DNA from 4 places in the Dactylosporangium sp. McL0621 genome. Region 4 is predicted to be linked to each of the others. Evidence: riboswitches for the same ligand, from Rfam matches in the RefSeq annotation. Region 4 holds a riboswitch; each other region holds the start of a gene.

What was found. Region 4 has a riboswitch for cobalamin ahead of bluB (5,6-dimethylbenzimidazole synthase). Riboswitches for the same ligand answer to the same signal wherever they lie in the genome.
Region 1: linked by a shared signal. The riboswitch ahead of ACPPVO_RS13315 (VWA domain-containing protein) and the one ahead of bluB (5,6-dimethylbenzimidazole synthase) in region 4 are both predicted to bind cobalamin.
Region 2: linked by a shared signal. The riboswitch ahead of cobN (cobaltochelatase subunit CobN) and the one ahead of bluB (5,6-dimethylbenzimidazole synthase) in region 4 are both predicted to bind cobalamin.
Region 3: linked by a shared signal. The riboswitch ahead of ACPPVO_RS32195 (ribonucleoside-diphosphate reductase subunit alpha) and the one ahead of bluB (5,6-dimethylbenzimidazole synthase) in region 4 are both predicted to bind cobalamin.

Annotation. Positions count from the first base shown of each region.
Region 1 covers NZ_CP188259.1:2,840,956-2,846,000, reverse strand. The annotation lists gene ACPPVO_RS13335 (phosphodiesterase) at 1-108, shown strand, start outside; gene ACPPVO_RS13330 (hypothetical protein) at 230-700, shown strand; gene ACPPVO_RS13325 (hypothetical protein) at 902-2,005, shown strand; gene ACPPVO_RS13320 (hypothetical protein) at 2,378-2,647, shown strand; cobalamin riboswitch at 2,716-2,839, shown strand; gene ACPPVO_RS13315 (VWA domain-containing protein) at 2,900-4,930, shown strand; gene cobO (cob(I)yrinic acid a,c-diamide adenosyltransferase) at 4,935-5,045, shown strand, end outside.
Region 2 covers NZ_CP188259.1:2,877,720-2,882,764, forward strand. The annotation lists gene ACPPVO_RS13485 (precorrin-2 C(20)-methyltransferase) at 1-1,512, opposite strand; gene ACPPVO_RS13490 (precorrin-8X methylmutase) at 1,523-2,143, opposite strand; gene ACPPVO_RS13495 (precorrin-3B synthase) at 2,140-3,204, opposite strand; cobalamin riboswitch at 3,238-3,371, shown strand; gene cobN (cobaltochelatase subunit CobN) at 3,408-5,045, shown strand, end outside.
Region 3 covers NZ_CP188259.1:6,815,987-6,821,031, forward strand. The annotation lists gene ACPPVO_RS32190 (DPP IV N-terminal domain-containing protein) at 1-1,568, shown strand, start outside; cobalamin riboswitch at 1,624-1,831, shown strand; gene ACPPVO_RS32195 (ribonucleoside-diphosphate reductase subunit alpha) at 1,971-4,256, shown strand; gene ACPPVO_RS32200 (ribonucleotide-diphosphate reductase subunit beta) at 4,331-5,045, shown strand, end outside.
Region 4 covers NZ_CP188259.1:9,667,171-9,672,215, reverse strand. The annotation lists gene ACPPVO_RS45870 (hypothetical protein) at 1-348, shown strand, start outside; gene ACPPVO_RS45865 (transglutaminase-like domain-containing protein) at 509-1,099, opposite strand; gene ACPPVO_RS45860 (TrmH family RNA methyltransferase) at 1,359-1,880, shown strand; gene ACPPVO_RS45855 (alpha/beta fold hydrolase) at 1,891-2,775, opposite strand; cobalamin riboswitch at 2,811-3,014, shown strand; gene bluB (5,6-dimethylbenzimidazole synthase) at 3,052-3,672, shown strand; gene ACPPVO_RS45845 (hypothetical protein) at 3,676-3,828, opposite strand; gene ACPPVO_RS45840 (SanA/YdcF family protein) at 3,936-4,664, shown strand; gene ACPPVO_RS45835 (zinc-binding dehydrogenase) at 4,838-5,045, opposite strand, start outside.

The sequences.
Region 1 (5,045 bases), 5.9 Mb from region 4:
GTCGCCGAGCCGTCCGGCTTCCTGCTGCACCGCATCGAGGGCCTGGAGGAGTGCGTGACGCACCTGGTGCAGGTGAGCCACGCCGGGGCGCCCGTGATCGCGTATTGAGGCCGTTGGGCCGACGCCGGGTGGCACGTTTCCGGGATTTGGGGCATGGCGGGTGGCCGTACCTTGAATGCAGCACGTGAGCGCACCCCCCTTTGAGACGCACCCGAGAGGAACCACCCCCATGAGCGAGTACGGCGAGATCGACGCGGGCCAGGAGCACGGCTCCCTGGAGGCGGTCCACCAGAGCCAGGGCGCCGAGCTGGACCACCAGTCGCAGTACGGCATCCTCGAGCAGGATCACCACAGCTTCGAGCACGAGGAGTTCGAGCACCTCAAGCACATCGAGTACACGGACGCCGCGGGCAACCACTACGAGGTCACCGAGTACACGCACTACGAGCACACCGAGGTCGAGGACGACCACCGGCTGATGGCCTACGGCCAGGAGAGCACCGGCGACGCGGGCTTCGGCGCGGCCGACGGCACCGACGCCGGCTTCGGCGAGGCGGGTGCGGGCGAGTCCGGGTTCGGCGAGGCGGGCTTCGGCTCGGCCTCGGTGATCTCCGGCCTGGAGAGCATCACGTCCCGCTTCGAGAACTTCCTCGGCTCGGGCCTGACGAGCGACAACGAGATCAACGACGCCAGCGCGTGATCGGCCCCTCTCGGGGTGGTGTGACGGCGCTCACGGCGCCGGTCGGCAGACTCGCCGACCGGCGCCGCGTCGTGTTCGGGCTCACGCCGCCCGTCGCCACCCCACTGACCGGCCACAACGTGCCGTTCTGTCGTTTGTCAAGCATTTTCGGGACCGGAAATCGGCGGCGGTCCGGCCGGAATCGTCGCAGACTGGGACGCCATGAGCCTCGACGACGACTGGCACTACCTGCCCACCCGGACCCGGGCCGGCGCGCTGCAGCGCGGACTGGGCCGGGGCGCGGTGCGGGCCAGACGGGACCCGGCCGCGCCGGAGCTCGTGTACGCCTGCATCCGCCGCGACCATCGCTGGCTGCCCCTCGACGACCGCGGCGTCTACCTCGCCCGCCTGGTCCGCGACCTGGAGCTGCCGACCGGCCCGATCGTCGCCCGGCTCTTCGCCGCCGACGACGAGACCGGGGAGTTCACGCACGTCCTGCGGGTCGCCGAGGCGCTGGGCCGCGCCGGGTCCGACGGGATGGTCGAGAGCCTGCGACGGTACATCCAGATCGGCCCCTACTGGCGCGAGGCCCTCGGCACCGTCGCCGCCGCGTGGCCCGCGAACTGGTGGGACGACCTGCTGCCGGTCGCCGCCGACCGCCTCGCCAGCGCCGGGCGCCCCCTGCACCTGCCGGCCGCCGCCCCCTGGGGCGACTGGGCCGCGCGGGACGAGCGCATCCACGCCGCCGTGGCGCACGGCCCCGAGCCGCTGACCGGCCTCGGCGAGCTGCTCAGCGCCGCCGACGAGACCGGGTGCCTCGTGGAGCCGTCCGTCGACTCGCTGAAGACCGCCCGGCACGCCGCGGCCGACCCGTCCTCGGCGCGGTACTGGAGCGCCCTGTGCGTCCTGGCCGACCGGGGCGACGAGTCCGACGGCCCCGCCCTGCTGGCCGGCCTCGACTGGCTCGACCGGCGCGACGACGACCTGTGCGGCTACGACCGCCTCGCCGACGGCCTCGCCCGCGTCGGCGGCGACGCCGCCCGCCAGGCCCTGCCGCGCATCCGCTCGCTGTGGTTCAGCCCGCACTCGTACGAGCGCGCCGCCTACCTGCGGGCCCGCCTGGAGCTGGAGCCGGACGCGTGCGCGGGCGCCCTGACCGAGGGCCTGTGGGACTGCGAGGCCGGCGTCCGGCTCATCGCGGTGCGCCGCGTCCCGCTCGACGAGAAACTCGAGCGCCGCCTGGCCTACCTGCGCGACGACCCGATCGAGACGCCCGAGGTCCGCGCGGCCGCGGCCGAGCGGCTCCTGCTGGAATCCCTGGTGTAGCGGCCTGTCGCCTGGGTGACACATCGGCGCAAGTGCGTGCCAAGTCCACGCCAAGTGCCGTCCCGCATCCTTGCTTCAGCACCACTTGAAGGGGCCCGGTTCCGGGTCCTCGCACCGCCTAACTCGAGACAGCTCTCGATATCCATATATATGAGCCGGCCCCGCGACACCCTCCCCCTCGTGTCGCGGGGCTCTCGTACGCCCGCCGACCGCGCCGTGCCGCAGGTCGCCTGGATGCGCCGGGTCAGCCGGTCGGCGAAGCCGGGGTCGCCGACCACGCGCTGCCGGAACTCGTCGACCTGGGCCTGCGTGAGGTCCGCTCCTGGTTGGTGCCGCCGTCCGGGGACCTGCCGCACGCGGCGACCCCCCGGCGTGAGGACCAGGGCGGCCAGGGCGACCAGGGCCCGCACCCCGTTGGCCGCGGCCCAGTCCACGACCGGCCCCGGCTCCTCGGCCCGCCACAGCCACATCGCCCGGGTGCCCGGCGGCGCGACCGAGCTCTCCGGGGCCCGCGGCGGCAGCCGCAGCGGCGTGGCGGCGATCAGGGCGACCGCCGCGAGGAGCACGCACAGTACGATCTGGGCGGCCGAGTCCAACGCGCGCCGCATGCCCGTCCCATCGGCCGGCGGACCCGGATCGTGAGGGTCACACCGCGCCACGTTGACGCGCCGGTTGCCGGTGGGACACGATGGCGGGCGAGCGGTCTGCGGAGGAACCCGGTGCGAGTCCGGGACGGTCCCGCCACTGTGACCGGGGAGTCGCCCCTCAGCTCGGACCACGGCCGGCAACGGCTGGAAGGTCGGGGGGCGGCGGCGATCCGGCAGTCAGGAGACTCCGGGCCGCCGACGCAACAGCCGCCTCGCGGGCGCGGACCCGCCGAAGGGAAGAGTGCCCGTGACCTCGCCGTACCCGTTCTCGGCCGTCGTCGGCCTGCCCGACCTGCGCCTCGCGCTGCTGCTCACGGCGGTCTCACCGGCCATCGGCGGGGTGCTCGTCCGGGGCGAGAAGGGCACCGCCAAGTCCACCGTCGTGCGGGCCCTCGCCGCGCTGCTGCCCGAGGTCGGGGTGGTCGCCGGCTGCCGCTTCGCCTGCGACCCGGACGCGCCCGACCCCGAGTGCCCCGACGGCCCGCACACGCCCGGGGCCGGGGCCGAGCGCCGCCGCTCCGCCCTCGTCGAGCTGCCCGTCGGCGCGACCGAGGACCGCGTGGTCGGCACCCTCGACCTGCAGCGCGCCCTCGGCGACGGGGTCAAGGCCTACGAGCCGGGCCTGCTGGCCGCCGCGCACCGCGGGGTCCTCTACGTCGACGAGGTCAACCTGCTCCCCGACCACCTGGTCGACCTGCTCCTCGACGCCGCCGCCATGGGCCGCGCGCACGTCGAGCGCGACGGCGTCTCGGTCAAGCACGCGGCCCGCTTCCTGCTCGTGGGCACCATGAACCCCGAGGAGGGCGAGCCGCGCCCGCAGCTCGTGGACCGCTTCGGGCTCGTCGTCGGGGTCACGGCGCCCCAGGAGGCCGCGCCGCGGGCCGAGGTCGTGCGGCGGCGGCTGGCGTACGAGGCCGACCCGGCCGGGTTCGCCGGGCGCTACGTGGCCGAGGACGCCGCGCTCGCCGAGCGGATCGTCGGCGCCCGGGCCCGGATCGGGGCGGTGGCGCTGCCGGACGCGGAGCTCGACCGGATCGCGCGGATCTGCCTGGCGTACCGCGTCGACGGCCTCCGGGCCGACATCGTGGTCGCGCGGACGGCGGTCGCGCTCGCGGCCTGGCACGGGCGGACGGTGGTCACGACGGACGACGTGCGCGACGCGGCCCGGCTGGCGCTGCCGCACCGGCGCCGGCGCGATCCGCTCGACCCGCCGGGGGCCGACCGGGATCGCCTGGAAGAGGTGCTCGAGCAGGAGACCGGGCCGGACGACGACCCGCCGGGCGGCCCCCCGCCACCGCCGGACGACGACCCGGTTCCGCCGGGCCCGACCGACATTTCGGAAACGTCGGAATCGCCCGACCCCGGCGGGCCGCCCCCGCCGCCCGTCGCGCCCGAGCAGCGGCCGCCGGTCGAGCCGGCCGATGGCTCCGTTACCGACAAATCCGACTCGCTGCGTGACTCCGAACTATCGGATATTCCGGATTCGACGGACCTGCCGGATTCGGCCGGGGTCGCGGCGCCCGGGCAGCTCGCGTTCGCCGGGCTGCCGTACAAGCCGAAGCTGCTCAGCATCGCGGGCCGCGCGAACCGCCAGGCCGGCGCCCACGCGGGCCGGCGCTCGCCCGCCCTGTCGCGGCACGGGCGCGTGGTGCGCTCCCGCGCCCCGATCGGCGGGAAGGTCACGAGCATCCACGTGCCCGACACGATCCGGGCCGCCGCGATGCGCGGTTCGACCCGCGCCGAGGCCCGCGACGTGCGCGAGGCGGTCAAGGTCGGCCGCGAGGCGAACCTGGTGCTGTTCGTCGTCGACGCGTCCGGCTCGATGGCCGCCCGGCAGCGGATGAGCGTCGTGAAGACCGCGATCCTGTCGCTGCTGCGCGACGCGTACCAGCGCCGGGACAAGGTCGGCCTGGTCTCCTTCCGCGGCCACGACGCCACCCTGGTGCTCGAGCCGACCGCGAGCCACGAGGTCGGCGTGGTCCGCCTGGCCGAGCTGCGCACCGGGGGCCGCACGCCGCTGGCCGCCGGACTGCGCCAGGCCGCCCGCGTGCTGCACGGCGAGCGCCGCCGCGACGCCCGCCGCCGCCCGCTGCTCGTGGTCGTCACCGACGGGCGCTCGACCAGCGGGCCCGATCCGCTCGGGGCGGTACCGCTGCTGGCCGGCGTTCCCGCCGTGGTGGTCGACTGCGAGAGCGGCCCGATCCGCCTGAACCTCGCGCGGCGCCTCGCCGCCGCGCTGGAGGCGACCTGCATTCCACTGTCGAGCCTGGGAGCCTGAGAAGATGCCGCAGGGCAAGGTCGAGAACGTTCCCGACGACGGGCTCACCACCCGCCAGCGCCGTACCAAGCCTGTGCTCGCCGTGCACACCGGGCCGGGCAAGGGCAAGTCCACC
Region 2 (5,045 bases), 5.9 Mb from region 4:
TCAGGCGGGGTAGCGGCGCGGGGTCCACACCACCGGAGCGCCGCCGTCCTCGCGGTCGCGGACTCGCGTCTGGGACGAGCCGATGATGAGCAGCGTGCGCATGTCCACCTCGGACGGGTCCAGCTCGGCCAGGCGCACCACGCGCACCGACTCCTCCGGGCCGCCCACGTCGCGCCCGATCACCACCGGGGTGTCGGCCGCGCGGTGGGCCAGCAGGAGGGTCTTCGCCGCCTCGACCTGCCAGGTGCGGGACTTCGAGCCGGGGTTGTACACGGCGATGACGAGGTCCGCGCGCGCCGCGGCCCCGAGGCGGGACGCGATGACGTCCCACGGCTTGAGGCGGTCCGACAGCGACAGCACGCAGAAGTCGTGGCCCAGCGGGGCGCCCGCGCGGCTCGCCACGGCCTGGGCCGCGGTCAGGCCCGGCAGGACGCGGACCGGCACGTCCTTCCAGCGCGGCTCGGCCGCGACCTCCAGCACCGCGGCGGCCATCGCGAACACACCCGGGTCGCCGGAGGAGACGACCGCGACGCGGCGGCCCTCCCTGGCCAGGGCCAGCGCGAACTCGGCGCGCTCGGCCTCGACGCGGTTGTCGGAGGCGTGCCGGCGCTGGCGCGGGTTGCCGGGGACGCGGGCCAGGTACGGGCCGTAGCCCACGAGGTCGTCGGCGGCGGCGAGCGCGGCCTGGGCCTCGGGCGTGAGCCAGTCGCGGCCGCCCGGGCCGAGGCCGACCACGACCACCTCGCCCACGGGCGCCGGCGCGGGCCGCTCGGCCAGGGCCGCGGCGGTCTCGTCGTGCACGCGGGAGGGCAGCAGGGCGATGGAGAAGTACGGCACCGAGCCCGGGTCGACCCCGGCCAGCGGGGCGGCGCGCTCGCCGGCGGTGGTGGCGCGCTCGACGTACCAGGCGTCGTCGAGCCGGCCCGCCCGCTCGAGCGCGTCCCGCACCTTGCCGAACGTGCGGCCCAGCTTCAGCACCGCCGCCGAGTCGGTGGCGGCGAGGCGCTCGGCGAGCACCTCCTCGGGCAGGGTGCCCGGCAGCACGGTGAGCACCTCGTCGCGCTCGACGAGCGGGCGGCCCAGCACCGCCGAGGCGGCGGCCACGGACGTCACGCCCGGGACGACCTCGGTGGGGTACCGCTGCCGCAGTCGCTTGTGCATGTGCATGTAGGAGCCGTAGAACAGCGGGTCGCCCTCGCAGAGCACGACCACGTCCCGGCCCGCGTCGAGGTGTGCGGCCAGCCGCGCCGCCCACGCGTCGTAGTGCTCCTCGATGACGCCCCGGTAGTCGGGCGTGTCCTCGGTCGTCACCGGGTAGACGAGGGCCTCCTCGACCTGCTCCGGGCGCAGGTACGGCGCGGCGATCGCGCGGGCGATGCTGCGGCCGTGGCGGGCGCTGTGGTAGGCGACGACGGGCGCCGCGGCGATCAGCCGGGCCGCCTTCACCGTCATCAGCTCGGGGTCCCCGGGCCCGAGACCTACGCCGTACAGCCGCCCACTTTCCTCGCTCATGCTGCGTCACTCATTCCAATTCGCTCGCGATCGCGTTGACGGCGGCGGCCGTCATCGCGCTGCCGCCCCGGCGGCCGTGCACCACCAGGTGCTCGAGGCCGGACGCAGCCAGCGCCGCCTTTGACTCGGCGGCGCCGATGAACCCGACCGGGATGCCGATCACCGCGGCGGGCGTGCCGGCCCCCTCGGCGACCAGCTCCAGCAGCCGGAACAGGGCGGTGGGGGCGTTGCCGACGGCCACCACGGCGCCGTCGATGCGGCCCCGCCACAGCTCGAGCGCGGCCGCGCTGCGCGTGTTGGCCAATTCTAGAGCCAGCGGCGGTACCGCCGGATCGCGCAGCGTGCACACGACCTCGTTGTCCCGGGGCAGCCGCGCGCGGGTCACCCCCGACGCGACCATCTCGGCGTCGCAGAGGATCGGCGCGCCCGAGCGCAGGGCGGCGCGCGCGGCCGCGACGACGCCGGGGGAGTAGCCGACGTCGGCGGGCAGGTCGACCATGCCGCAGGCGTGGATCATGCGGACCGTGACCCGGGCCACGTCGTCCGGCAGCCCGGACAGGTCGGCCTCGGCCCGGATGGTGGCGAACGAGCGCCGGTAGATCTCGGCCCCGTCGCGGATGTAGTTACTCACCCGGTCACGCTCCGGCGGTAGCCCGCGCCCGTCGCCAGCATCTCCACGTGCCTTCCCTTCGGCGCGCCGCACCGGCGCTCGCATCCGACCCAGTGCGCCGGCTCGTGCGTGCCCGCGGCCACCGCGGCCCGGGCGTCCGCGCGGACGTCGGCGAGCGCCTTGGCGCAGCCCGGCCGGCCGGCGCACGCGGTCACCCCGGCCCACGGCGAGGCGGGGTCGGCGACGAGTCCGGACGCCACAGCGTCGGGCATCGCCGGAGCCGGGACCACGACGGTCCGCCACGGGGTGACGATGATCTCTTCCGCCGCGGCCGCGAGCGCCGCCGACTGGGCCGCGGTGAGCAGCCCGAGCGGCACGACGAGCACCGCGGACGAGCCGTGGATCCCGGGCTCGGGCGCGTCCGAGCGCGCGAGCCGGACGGACGCGAGCCCGGTGCCGAGCCGCGCGGCCACCCGGGCCGGGCCGTCGGCCAGCTCGGCGAGCCGCCACGCGTTGGCGCCCTGCGCGGCCCGCTCGGCCAGGAAGGCCTCCGCGGCGCGGACGAGCAGCTCGGGGCCGCCGTGAAGCTCAGTGGGTACACCCGCCAGAACCAACCGGGAACCGTGCCGGCCCACGTCGCCGAGCAGCGGCGTCACGTCGCCGCGGCCGTCATCGATCGTGGCCAGGAACCGGCCCGGCAGCCCCGCGAGGGCGGGCGTGGCGCACAGCAGCGCGTCGAACTCGGCGACCAGCGGGCGGACCGCGGCGCCCAGCGGGCTGGCGACGATGTTGCGGACCCGCTCGTGGGTGGCCGAGGGCAGCAGGCCGGCGTCGGTCAGGCGGGCCGCCAGCTCGTGCTCGGCACCCGGCCGCAGCGCCCTGACCTGCACGTTCCCGCGGGAGGTGAGCTCCAGGGCGGGGTCGCCGAGTTCGGCCGCGGCGGCGCCCAGGACCGCGAGCTGGGCCCCGGTGATCCGCCCGCCGGGCAGCCGGACGCGCGCCAGCCCGCCGTCGGCGGCCGCGTGGACCTGCACGGCGCCGGGGCACCGGTCGGGGGCGTCGCGTCCGCTGGGAGCCTGCACGGGGCGGATACTACCTGCGCTTGACGGCGCCCAGGCTCGTCCTGAAGAGTTGGCGGCGCTGTACAACGGCGATGTGGGAGGAACCCGGTGCGAGTCCGGGACGGTCCCGCCACTGTGACCGGAGACGATCCGGGAGCCAGGATACTTTCCGTCGCCGGACCCAACCCACCGTCTTGGGGCGCGGACCCCGAGGGAGGACCGGCGTGATCCTGCTGCTGTCGACGTCCGACACCGACCTGCTCAGCGCGCGGGCCAGCGGCGCCGGGTGGCGCCTGGCCAACCCTTCGCGGACCACCGTGGACGACCTGCCCGGGCTGGCCGCGGGCGCCGAGCTGATCGTGGTGCGGTTCCTGGGGGCGTACCGCGACTGGCAGGACGGCCTCGACACGCTGCTCGCCACCGGGCTCCCGGTGGTGATCCTCGGCGGCGAGCAGGCCCCCGACGCCGAGCTCATGAGCCACTCCACGGTGCCGGCCGGCCTCGCCGCGCAGGCCCACGCCTACCTGGCCTTCGGCGGCCCGGCCAACCTCGCCGAGCTGCACCGCTTCCTCTCCGACACGGTCCTGCTCACCGGCCACGGCTTCGCCGCCCCGGTCGAGACGCCCGTGTGGGGCGTGCTGGAGCGCACGGCCGCGCCGGTCGACGGGCCGACCGTGGCCGTCATCTACTACCGGGCCCACCACGTCGCCGGCAACACCGCGTTCGTCGAGGGCCTGTGCACCGCGCTGGAGGCCGAGGGGGCCCGCCCGCTGCCGGTCTTCGCCGCCTCGCTGCGCACCGCCCCGCCCGAGCTGCTCGACACCCTGCGCCGGGCCGACGCGCTCGTCGTGACCGTGCTCGCGGCCGGCGGCACCCGCCCGGCCGACGCCCAGGCCGGCGGCGAGGACGAGGCCTGGGACGTCGGCGCGCTCGCCGCGCTCGACGTGCCGATCCTGCAGGGGCTGTGCCTGACCAGCAGCCGCGAGACGTGGGACGGCAACGACGACGGGCTGTCGCCGCTGGACACCGCGACCCAGGTCGCCATCCCGGAGTTCGACGGGCGGCTCATCACGGTGCCGTTCTCGTTCAAGGAGGTCGACGAGGACGGCCTGACCGTCTACGTCGCCGACCCGGAGCGGGCGGGGCGGGTGGCCGGGATCGCCGCGGCCCACGCGCGGCTGCGGCACCTGGCCAACGCGGACAAGCGGATCGTCGTGATGCTCAGCGCGTACCCGACGAAGCACTCCCGGATCGGCAACGCCGTCGGCCTCGACACGCCCGCCAGCGTGGTGCGGCTGCTCGCGGCGCTGCGGGAGCGCGGGTACGACCTCGGGGAGGGCTTCCCGTCCGACGGCGACGCGCTCATCCACGAGCTCATCGCGGCCGGTGGGCAGGACGTCAACTGGCTCACCGAGGAGCAGCTGCAGGGCAACCCGGTCCGCATTCCGGCTTCGGCCTATGTCTCGTTCTTCAACGGCCTGGACGAGGGCCTCCGGGCCGGGATGGAGCGGCACTGGGGCCCGGCGCCCGGCGAGCTGTTCGTCGACCCGTCCGACGGCGCCATCGTGCTCGCGGCGCTGCGGCGGGGCAACGTGGTGGTGATGGTGCAGCCGCCGCGCGGCTTCGGCGAGAACCCGGTCGCCATCTACCACGACCCCGACCTGCCGCCCTCGCACCACTACCTGGCCGCGTACCGGTGGCTGGCCGACGAGTTCGGCGCCCACGCGGTCGTGCACGTCGGCAAGCACGGCAACCTCGAGTGGCTGCCGGGCAAGACGGTCGGGATGTCGGCCGGCTGCGGCGCGGACGCGGCCCTGGGCAACCTGCCGCTCATCTACCCGTTCCTCGTCAACGACCCGGGC
Region 3 (5,045 bases), 2.9 Mb from region 4:
GGTACGCCTACCCCGGCGACGAGCACCTCCCGCTCGCCGAGCTCGTGGTGCTGGACGTCGCGACCGGCACCGTGGTCCGCGCGCAGACCGAGCCGCTGCTCATGCCGCAGCTGTCACCCATCATGACCAAGTGGGCCTGGTGGGCCGCGGACGGTTCGGCCGTGTACTTCCTCGGCCAGGCCCGCGACCGCCACACCCTCGCGCTGCACCGCCTGGACCCGGCCACCGGCGCCGTCACCACCGTGCTCAGCGAGGCCGGCGACACCCGGGTGGAGCCCAACCAGTGGGCCTACGAGCCGCCGATCGTACGCGTGCTGGCCGACGAGGTGCTGTGGTACTCCCAGCGTGACGGCTCCGGCCACCTGTACCGCTACGACCGGCACACCGGCGCGCCGCTGGGCCGGGTCACCTCCGGGCCCTGGTCGGTGCGGCAGATCCTGCACGTCGACGAGGCGGAGCGCACGGTGTACTTCACCGCCGCCGGCCTCGTCGAGGCCGACCCGTACCGGCGCACGGTGTGCCGGGCCGGCCTGGACGGCACCGGCTTCGCCCGGCTGACCGACGACGAGCTCGACCACGTCGTGACGCTGCCCGGGCACCGGGGGTACTTCGTCGACAGTGCGTCCACAGTGGACACCGCGCCGGTGACCACCGTCCGCGACTGGACCGGGCGCGTGCTGGTCGAGCTCGAGCGGGCCGACATCACCCGGCTCCGGGCCACCGGCTGGACCCCGGCCGAGCGCTTCCGCGTCAAGGCGGCCGACGGCGTGACGGACGTCTACGGGGTGCTGTACCGCCCGCACGGCTTCGACCCCGCGCGCCGCTACCCGGTCGTGGACAGCCTCTACCCGGGCCCGCAGGTCGGCCGGGTCGAGCCCGGCTTCGACCCCGGCGGCATGGGCCTGGACGCCGAGCCCCTCGCCGCGCTCGGGTTCGTGGTCGTCGCGCTCGACGGGCGCGGCACGCCGGGGCGCGGCAAGGCCTTCCACGACGCCTCCTACGGCCGCCTCGGCGACGCCGGGGGCCTGGCCGACCACGTCGCCGCGCTGCGACAGCTCGCCGCGGACCGGCCGTGGATGGACCTCGACCGGGTCGGCGCGTTCGGGCACTCCGGCGGCGGGTTCGCCGCGGCGCGGGCGATGCTGGACTTCCCCGCGGTGTACCGGGCCGGCGTCGCCCTGGCCGGCTCGCACGACGCCCGCTGCTTCAACGCGGGCTTCGTGGAGTCCTACGACGGCGCGGACGACCCGGACGCCTGGGCCCGGACGTCCAATGTGGACCTCGCCGACCGGCTGGCCGGCCCGCTGCTGCTCGTCCACGGCGAGCTCGACGACCAGGTCCACCCGGACCACACGCTGCGCCTGGCCGACCGGCTCATCGCCGCGGACAAGGACTTCGAGCTGCTCATCGTGCCCGGGGCCGAGCACACGTTCCTGGACTGCCTCGCGTACGTGCGCAAGCGCTGCTGGGACTTCCTGGTGCGCGAGCTGATGGGCACCCCGCCGCCCGCGTACCGCCCCGCCGCCATCCCGGTCGGCCCGGAGATGCTCGCCGAGATGTTCGCCTGAGCCACGACACGCCGACACGACATCTGGTGTTTCCAATTCTCCGGCAGCCCTATATATAGTGATGACCGCAGCTGGTTCGGCCGCCCGCCCAGGGCGGCCGAGGCAAGAGGGAACCCGGTGCGAGTCCGGGACTGCCCCGCAGCGGTCAGTGGGAACGATCGCCGTCATGTGCACTGGGCCCGATCAGGCCTGGGAAGCGACGGTCAGTAGGCATGCGCTCGGCGCCCACGAGTCCGAAGACCTGCCAGCGCGCCGCGCACCGCCCGGTGCGCGGCGGTCGAAGGCCGCGCGGGACGGCCGACGCCACGAGCCGGACCCTGGCCGCATGCCGCCGCAGGGGTCCCGGCGGCGTCCCCGCGCGCTCCTTCGGCCCTCCGACCTGAGGCGAGAAAGGGCACGCGGATGCAGGTAAGCAAGCGCAACGGCGACACCGAGGCCGTTGACGTGAACAAGATCGTGCGCGCGGTCGAGCGGTGGGCCGGCGACCTGGACGAGGTCGACCCGCTGCGCGTCGCGACCCGCACGATCAGCGGGCTGTACGACGGGGCGAGCACCGCCGAGCTGGACAAGCTGTCGATCCAGACGGCGGCGGAGCTCATCGGGGAGGAGCCGCAGTACTCGCGGCTGGCCGCGCGGCTGCTGGCCGCGTACGTGGACAAGGAGGTGCGCGGCCAGGGCGTCGCGAGCTTCAGCCAGTCGATCCGCTACGGCCACCAGCTCGGCCTGATCGGCGACGACACCGCCGCGTTCGTCGCCGCGAACGCGCGCAAGCTCGACGACGCCGTCGACCTCGACGGGGACCTGCGGTTCGAGTACTTCGGCCTGCGCACGGTCGCCGACCGCTACCTGCTGCGCCACCCCGAGGCCCGCCTGGTCGTGGAGACGCCGCAGTACTGGCTGCTGCGCGTGGCCTGCGGCCTGTCGCAGACCCCGGGCGAGGCGATCGGGTTCTACCGCCTCATGTCCTCCCTGGCCTACCTCCCGAGCTCGCCGACCCTGTTCAACTCCGGCACGCGGCACACGCAGATGTCGTCGTGCTTCCTCGTCGACTCGCCCCGGGACGAGCTCGACTCCATCTACGAGCGCTACCACCAGGTCGCGCGGCTGTCGAAGTTCTCCGGCGGCATCGGGATCTCGTGGTCGCGCGTGCGCGGGCGGGGCGCGCTCATCCGCGGTACCAACGGGCTATCCAACGGCATCGTGCCCTTTCTCAAGACGCTGGACGCGGGTGTCGCCGCGGTGAACCAGGGCGGGCGGCGCAAGGGCGCGGCGTGCGTGTATCTGGAGCCGTGGCACCCGGACGTCGAGGAGTTCCTGGAGCTGCGGGACAACACCGGCGAGGACGCCCGCCGCACCCACAACCTCAACCTCGCCAACTGGGTGCCGGACGAGTTCATGCGCCGCGTCGAGGCCGACGGCGACTGGTCGCTGATCGACCCCACCGACGCCCCCGAGCTGCCGGACCTCCACGGCGAGGCGTTCGACGCGGCCTACCGCGCGGCCGAGAAGAAGGCGGTGCGCACCGTCAAGGCCCGCGATCTCTACGGCCGCATGATGCGCACCCTCGCCCAGACCGGCAACGGCTGGATGACGTTCAAGGACCGCGCCAACGCCCTGTCCAACCAGACCGGTGGCCCGCGCAACACCATCCACCTGTCGAACCTGTGCACCGAGATCCTCGAGGTCAGCAGCGACGACGAGACCGCCGTGTGCAACCTCGGCTCGATCAACCTCGGCGCGCACGTGACCGGTGCGGGCGTCGACTGGGAGCGACTGCGGGAGACGGTCCGCACCGCCGTGGTCTTCCTCGATCGCGTCATCGACATCAACTACTACCCTTCGCGGCAGGCGGGGGCGTCCAACCCGCGGTGGCGGCCGGTCGGCCTCGGCCTGATGGGCCTGCAGGACGCCTTCTTCGCGCTGAAACTACCGTTCGACTCGGCGGCCGCGCGGGCGTTGTCCACAGCGGTGCAGCAGGAAATTCTGCTCACCGCACTGGAGACGTCGGCGGAACTGGCCGCGCGGTTCGGCCCGCACCCGGCGTACGCCGAGACCAGAGCGGCCGCGGGCGTGCTGCACCCGGACCTGTGGGGCGTTACCACGGATGACGAGCGCTGGGCCGCGCTGCGCACACAGATCGCGGAAAACGGCCTGCGCAACTCGCTGCTCGTGGCGATCGCGCCCACCGCGACCATCGCCTCGATCGCCGGCTGCTACGAGTGCATCGAGCCCCAGGTGTCCAACCTGTTCAAGCGCGAGACGATGTCGGGCGAGTTCCTGCAGATCAACTCCTACCTGGTGCGCGAGCTCAAGACCCGCGGCCTCTGGACGCCGGAGGTCCGCGAGCAGATCAAGCGCGCCGAGGGCTCGGTGCAGGGCATCGGCGAGCTGCCGGCCGACGTCCGCGACCTGTACCGCACCGCGTGGGAGCTGCCGCAGCGCGCCCTGATCGACCTGGCCGCCGCGCGGGCGCCGTACATCGACCAGTCGCAGTCGCTGAACCTGTTCATGAGCGCGCCCACGATCGGCAAGCTCTCCTCGATGTACCTGCACGCCTGGAAGTCCGGCCTGAAGACCACCTACTACCTGCGCTCCCGCCCGGCGACGCGCATCCAGCAGGCGACGGTCCCGCTCATCGCGGTGGCCTGCTCCCTGGAGAGCCCCGAGTCGTGCGAGGCCTGCCAGTGAGCGGTCCGGAGCGCAGCGGAGGGGCCGCTCACCAGAGGCTCAGCCTTCTCGCGCCGGTACCGGAGCCTGCGGAGGTGCCGGCGCGCCTGTTGGACCCCGGCCTGGACCTGACCCTGCGGCCCATGCGGTACCCGCGCTTCTTCGACCGGTACAAGGACGCCATCAAGAACACGTGGACCGTCGAGGAGGTGGACCTGCACAGCGACCGCCCGGACCTGGACCGGCTGACCCCGGCCGAGCGGCACCTGGTCTCGCGGCTGGTCGCCTTCTTCGCCACCGGCGACACGATCGTCGCGAACAACCTCGTGCTGAACCTGTACCAGCACGTGAACTCGCCGGAGGGGCGGCTGTACCTCTCGCGCCAGCTGTTCGAGGAGGCCGTGCACGTCCAGTTCTACCTGAACCTGCTCGACACCTACGTGCCCGACGAGGCCGAGCGCGTCGCGGCCTTCGCGGCCGTGGACAACATCCCGTCGATCGCGCGCAAGGCGGCATTCTGCTTCAAGTGGATCGACTCCGTCTTCGCGCTGCGCTCGCTGCGGACCCGCGACGACCGGCGCGCCTTCCTGCTCAACGTCATCTGCTTCGCCGCGTGCATCGAGGGCCTGTTCTTCTACGGCGCCTTCGCGTACGTGTACTACCTGCGCTCGCGCGGCCTGCTGCACGGCCTCGCCTCGGGCACCAACTGGGTGTTCCGCGACGAGTCGATGCACATGGCGTTCGCCTTCGACGTCGTGGACACCGTCCGCGCCGAGGAGCCGGACCTGTTCGACGACACGATGGCCGCGC
Region 4 (5,045 bases):
GCCGTCGCCAACACCTCACAGATCGTCGAGCGCCTGCGCGCGGTCATCCAGACGCGCAGCTCGGTCCTGGCCGAGGCGAGCCGCGAACGCGAGGAGCGCCGCGACCGGGTGCTGACCGGCCTGCTGGCCTCGGTGTCGCTGCTCGCGATCCCGTTGACGCTGCTGCTGGCCTTCTTCGGCGTGAGCAGCAGCGACGTCGGCCCCGACCGGTCCATGCTGGACCTCGGGTACTACTGGCCGGCCTACGCGCTGGCCTGGGTCCCGATCGGCGTGATCGTCCTGGTCGGCGTCGTGCTGCGGCGCCGGCTGCGCGAGGCCCGCCCGCGCATGCGCGGCCTGGACCGTTAGGGGCTGTATCGAAGTGGGGGTCGGTGCGAGGCGAGGCTCAGGCGTCGGCTGGGGCCGCGCCGGGCGCGCCCCGATACCGGGGTTGTATCGGGGTGTGACCGCTACGGTTCCCGGCGGCGTCTGAGTCCGCCGCAGCCCGGCCATCCACTTCGATACAGCCCTAGGCGCTCAGTTCGCCGGGCAGGCCCGCGGTGCGCAGCGTGAGCACGTCGGTCGTGGCGCGCAGCGCGGCCAGCACCGCGGGGTCGGCCGCCGCGAACACGGTCGCGTAGTCGCACTCCCCGGCCGCCGCGTCGATCGCGAACGCGAGCCGCGGCCCGTCGAGGGAGAACCGGGCGTCGACGCCGGCCTTGTTCCCGCGCGGGTCCTGCCGATGCCACCGCCCATTGAGGTGTACCGCGACGAGCCCGTGCAGCACGAACGTCTCCCCGCCCGCGGCGAGGCGCTGGTAGCACAGCCCGGCCGGCACCCCCTCGGCCCGCAGCAGCGCGGCGAGCAGATGCGACTTGGCGTAACACAGCCCGACCCGGTGCTCGAGCACCTCGGCGGCGCCGACCGTGACCCGCGGGTCCTCGGCGTCGAACGAGTGCCGCACCTCGTCGCGCACGAACTCGTACGCCGCCCGCGCGAACTCCACGTCGCCGGCCCGCCCGGCGCGCAGCCGAGCCGCGGCCGCCCGCACGGCGGGATGGTCGGCCTGCACCACCTCGTCGGCGGCGAGGAACTCGGCACCCCTGTCACCCAACGCCACGGTGGAGACGATACCGCCGGTGACATGCGCGCCGACCCGCAGTTCCCGGCCCGCGAGAGCATCGTGCGCGTGCCCGGCCCGACCTCGGCCCGGTGCAGAACGTCGCCGCGCGCCTGCCGGCCACCCCGGAGCGGGGCGGCTGGACCGGACCGTCCGTCGGCGAGCACGACGGGGAGGTGCGCGCGGCGCTGCAATGACCTACCCTGGGCAGCGGCCCTGTTGCCGTCGATGGCCCGCGTGCGCCGCGAAGCACGCCCCAATGGTGAGCACCGCCATTCGCGTCCGGACCCCGTCCGAGCTGCGCTCCTCCCGCCGCCCCCGCGCCCATCGCTGCTGGGGACACCTCCTCGCCGCCCCGCTGTGGCCCATGCACGGCGTCAACCTCGGCACCCTCCTGCGCACCTGCGACGCCGTCGGGGCCTGTCTCGTCGTCCCGCGGTACCCCTGGATCGACGAGGCCCTCGCCCGCGGCAACACGCTGCGCCGACCCGCGTGCGTCCACCGCATCGGCGATCCGCTGCGGTGGCTCGCCGCCGAGCGCGCGGGCGGGAGTCGCGTCGTGGGCGTCGAGCTCGCCGAGGAGGCCGTGCGCCTCGCCGACCTGCCCGCCGCGCGCCGGCGCACCGTGATGGTGCTCGGCCACGAGTCGACGGGCATCCCGCCCGAGGCCCTCGACCTGCTCGACGGGGCGGTGGAGATTCCGATGGTGGGCAGCGGCGTGAGCCTGAACGTCGCCGTGGCCGGATCCCTCGTGTTGTACAAACTCGCCGGGCTGCTCTGATGCGGCCCGCTCAGCCCGCCGGAGGGGCCCCGAGGACCTCGCGTAGCTTCGCGGCGAACTCCTCCGGCTTGCCGGCGTAGCCGAACTCGCCGCCCAGGAAGCCGCCGTGGTGGCTCGGGAACACGGTGGCCGGCCCGCCCAGGAGGGCGGCCATCGCCTCGGCGGTGCGCGCGGTGTACGTCTGCGCCGACTCCTCGCCCACGCCGATCACGATGCGGGCCGCGGACGAGTTCAGGGCCGCGACGTCGGGGCGGTAGTCGGTGACCGCCCACGAGTGCCGCGACAGCAGCGGGTCGTCGCGGGTGCCGTCGTCGGTGGTGGACAGGCCGAACATCGCCGGGTCCGGGGCCGGCTGCGCGAAGTACTCCTCCGTGAACTCGCCCCGCCACGAGGTCATGGCGATGAACGCGGCCATGCCCGGGCCGCTGCCGCCGGTCTCGTAGGCGTCGTTGAACGCGGCCCGCGCCCGGTCCGCGCCGGCCGCGTCGGGCAGGATCGGGTTGATCGGCGGCTCGTGCGCGACGAGCGTGGCGACGTCGTCCGGGTGGGCGCTCACCCACTCCAGCGCGGTCACCGCGCCGCCGCTGCTGGCGAACACGTCGACCGGGCCGGCGCCGAGGTGGACGGCGAGCCGGTGCAGGTCGGCGGCCTGCTGCTGCGGCGTGTTGTCGGTCCCGCCGTCGGTGCGGGCGCTGCGGCCCAGGCCGCGCGGGTCGTACGTGACGACGGTGCGGTCCGGGAAGTGCGCGGCGAGCGCGCCGAACCCGTCCGCGGTCATCGGCTGGCCGATCATGAACAGCGGCGGCCGCCCGTCCGCCGGCGGCAGCGGGCCGGTGACGTCGTAGACCAGGTCGGCGCCGGGTACGGCGAGCGTGTGCGTCTGTGTCTGCGTCATGCGCCGAGCCTATTGCCTCCTGGTAGCGTGCGGGCCGGCATGAACTGAAGCGAGGTGCCCCGCCGGCGACGGCGGGGAGAATCGGGAAGCCGGTGAGAATCCGGCACGGGCCCGCCGCGGTGACCGGGGAGCCGCCGCCCACACGTGCACGCGTAGCCACTGGCCCGGAAGGGCTGGGAAGGCGGGCGGAGGGGCGACGATCCGGGAGTCCGAAGACCGGCCTCGCGACCGACGGCCCCGGCCTGTCCCGGGGTGTGAGCGCAGCGGGAGCCTGCCTTGACGCATGACCTGTACGACATCATCAACCGCCGCCGCGACGTGCGCGCCGAGTTCACCGGCGCGCCGGTGCCCGGCGAGACGCTGGACCGGATCCTGACCGCCGCCCACGCGGCGCCGAGCGTCGGGCTGACGCAGCCGTGGGACTTCATCGTCGTCCGCGACCGCGCGCTGCGCGAGGCGTTCCACGCGCACGTGTCCCGTGAGCGCGACGTGTTCGCCGCGACCCTGGACGCCGAGGCGGCCGCGCGGTTCGCCCGCATCAAGATCGACGGGGTGCTGGAGTCCACGCTCTCGGTCGTGGTCACCTACGACGCGGAGCGCGGCGGCCCCGCGGTGCTGGGCCGCCACGCGATCGCCGACGCCGGGCTGTACTCGGTGTGCCTGGCGATCCAGAACCTCTGGCTCGCGGCCACCGCCGAGGGCCTCGGCCTGGGCTGGGTCTCCTTCTACCGCGAGGAGTTCCTGCGCGGCCTGCTCGGCATCCCGGCCGGCGTACGGCCCGTGGCGTGGCTCTGCCTGGGCCCGGTGAGCCGGCGCCACGACGTGCCCGACCTGGAGCGCCACGGTTGGCGCCGGCGCTCCCCGCTGCACCAGGTCCGGCACGAGGACCGCTGGTAGGGCTCAGACCGGGCGCCAGTCGGGGACCTCGTCCGTCGTCGCGCCGTCCGGCGACCACACCGGCGTGTGCTCGGCGACGCCGGCGGTGCCGGTCAGGTCGGTCAGGTCGGTGCCGTCGACGTCGATGACGCAGATGTCGGTGTCGCCGCGCGGCACCGTAGCCGCCCGTGACGCGCCCAATACCGGGCAAGTCGGCGCCGGCGCCGAAACCCGACAGGGCCGGCGGGACGGCGCGCGCGGCCGGGCCCTGCCATGCTGCCCGCATGCCGAACGTGACCACGCCGGAACAGGTGACCGAGCCGGACGAGCCGAAACCGGTGCGCCCGCGCCGCCGGCGGTGGCGGCGGCGCCTCGCGGTCCTCGCCGTCGTGCTCGTCGTGGTGGGCCTGGCCCCGACGGTGTGGATCCGCGCGGCGTCCGCCGGGCGCCTCGTCGGGGTCGAGCAGGCCCCGGCGGCCGACGTGGCAATCGTCTTCGGCGCCCAGGTCGCGCCCGGCGGCCAGGACCCGATGACGTTCCTGCGCAACCGGCTCGACAAGGCCGCCGCCCTGGTCGCCGCGGGCAAGGTCAAGGCCCTGCTCATCTCCGGCGACGCGCACGGCGGCTCGGGCAACGAGGTCCGGGTGATGGGCGACTACCTCGCCCGGCACGGCGTCGAGCCGTCCCGCGTCGTCGTCGACCCCTACGGCCTGGACACGTACGACACCTGCCGCCGCGCCCGCGACGTCTACGGCGTGACCCGGGCGCTCCTGGTGAGCCAGGACATCCATCTGTACCGTGCGGTGACGCTCTGCCGCCGCGTCGGCATCGACGCCTGGGGCGTGCCGTCCGGGTGCGACGGCTGCCGGACGATCACGATCTGGAAGAACCAGGCCCGCGACGTCGCCGCCGCGTGGAAGGCCGCCTCGGACGCGGTGCGCGGCCGCCCGCCCGCGGTCCAGTCGCCGCCGGACTCGTCCCTGCGCGACGCGGTCGCCGCCCACACGCCGTGACGGCGGGCCCTAGGGGCTGTATCGAAGTGGATGGCCGGGCTGCGGCGGACTCAGACGCCGCCTGGAACCACCCCGGTCACACCCCGATACAACCCCGGGATCGGGGCGCGCCCGGCGCGGCCCCAGCCGACGCCTGAGCCTCGCCTCGCTCCGACCCCACTTCGATACAGCCCCTAGCGGTCGCTCGGCTCGACGACCACCTTCAGGCCCCGGCGGGCGTTGGCGACCACGAACGCCTCGGCGACCGAGGTCAGCGGGTAGCGGTGGCTCACGAGGTTGCGCACGTCCGCGCGGCCCGCGGCGACCAGGGCGAGCGCCCGCGGGTACACCTCCTTCATCCGCCGCACCATCGCGAACGTCAGGCCCTTGCGCCGGGCGGCC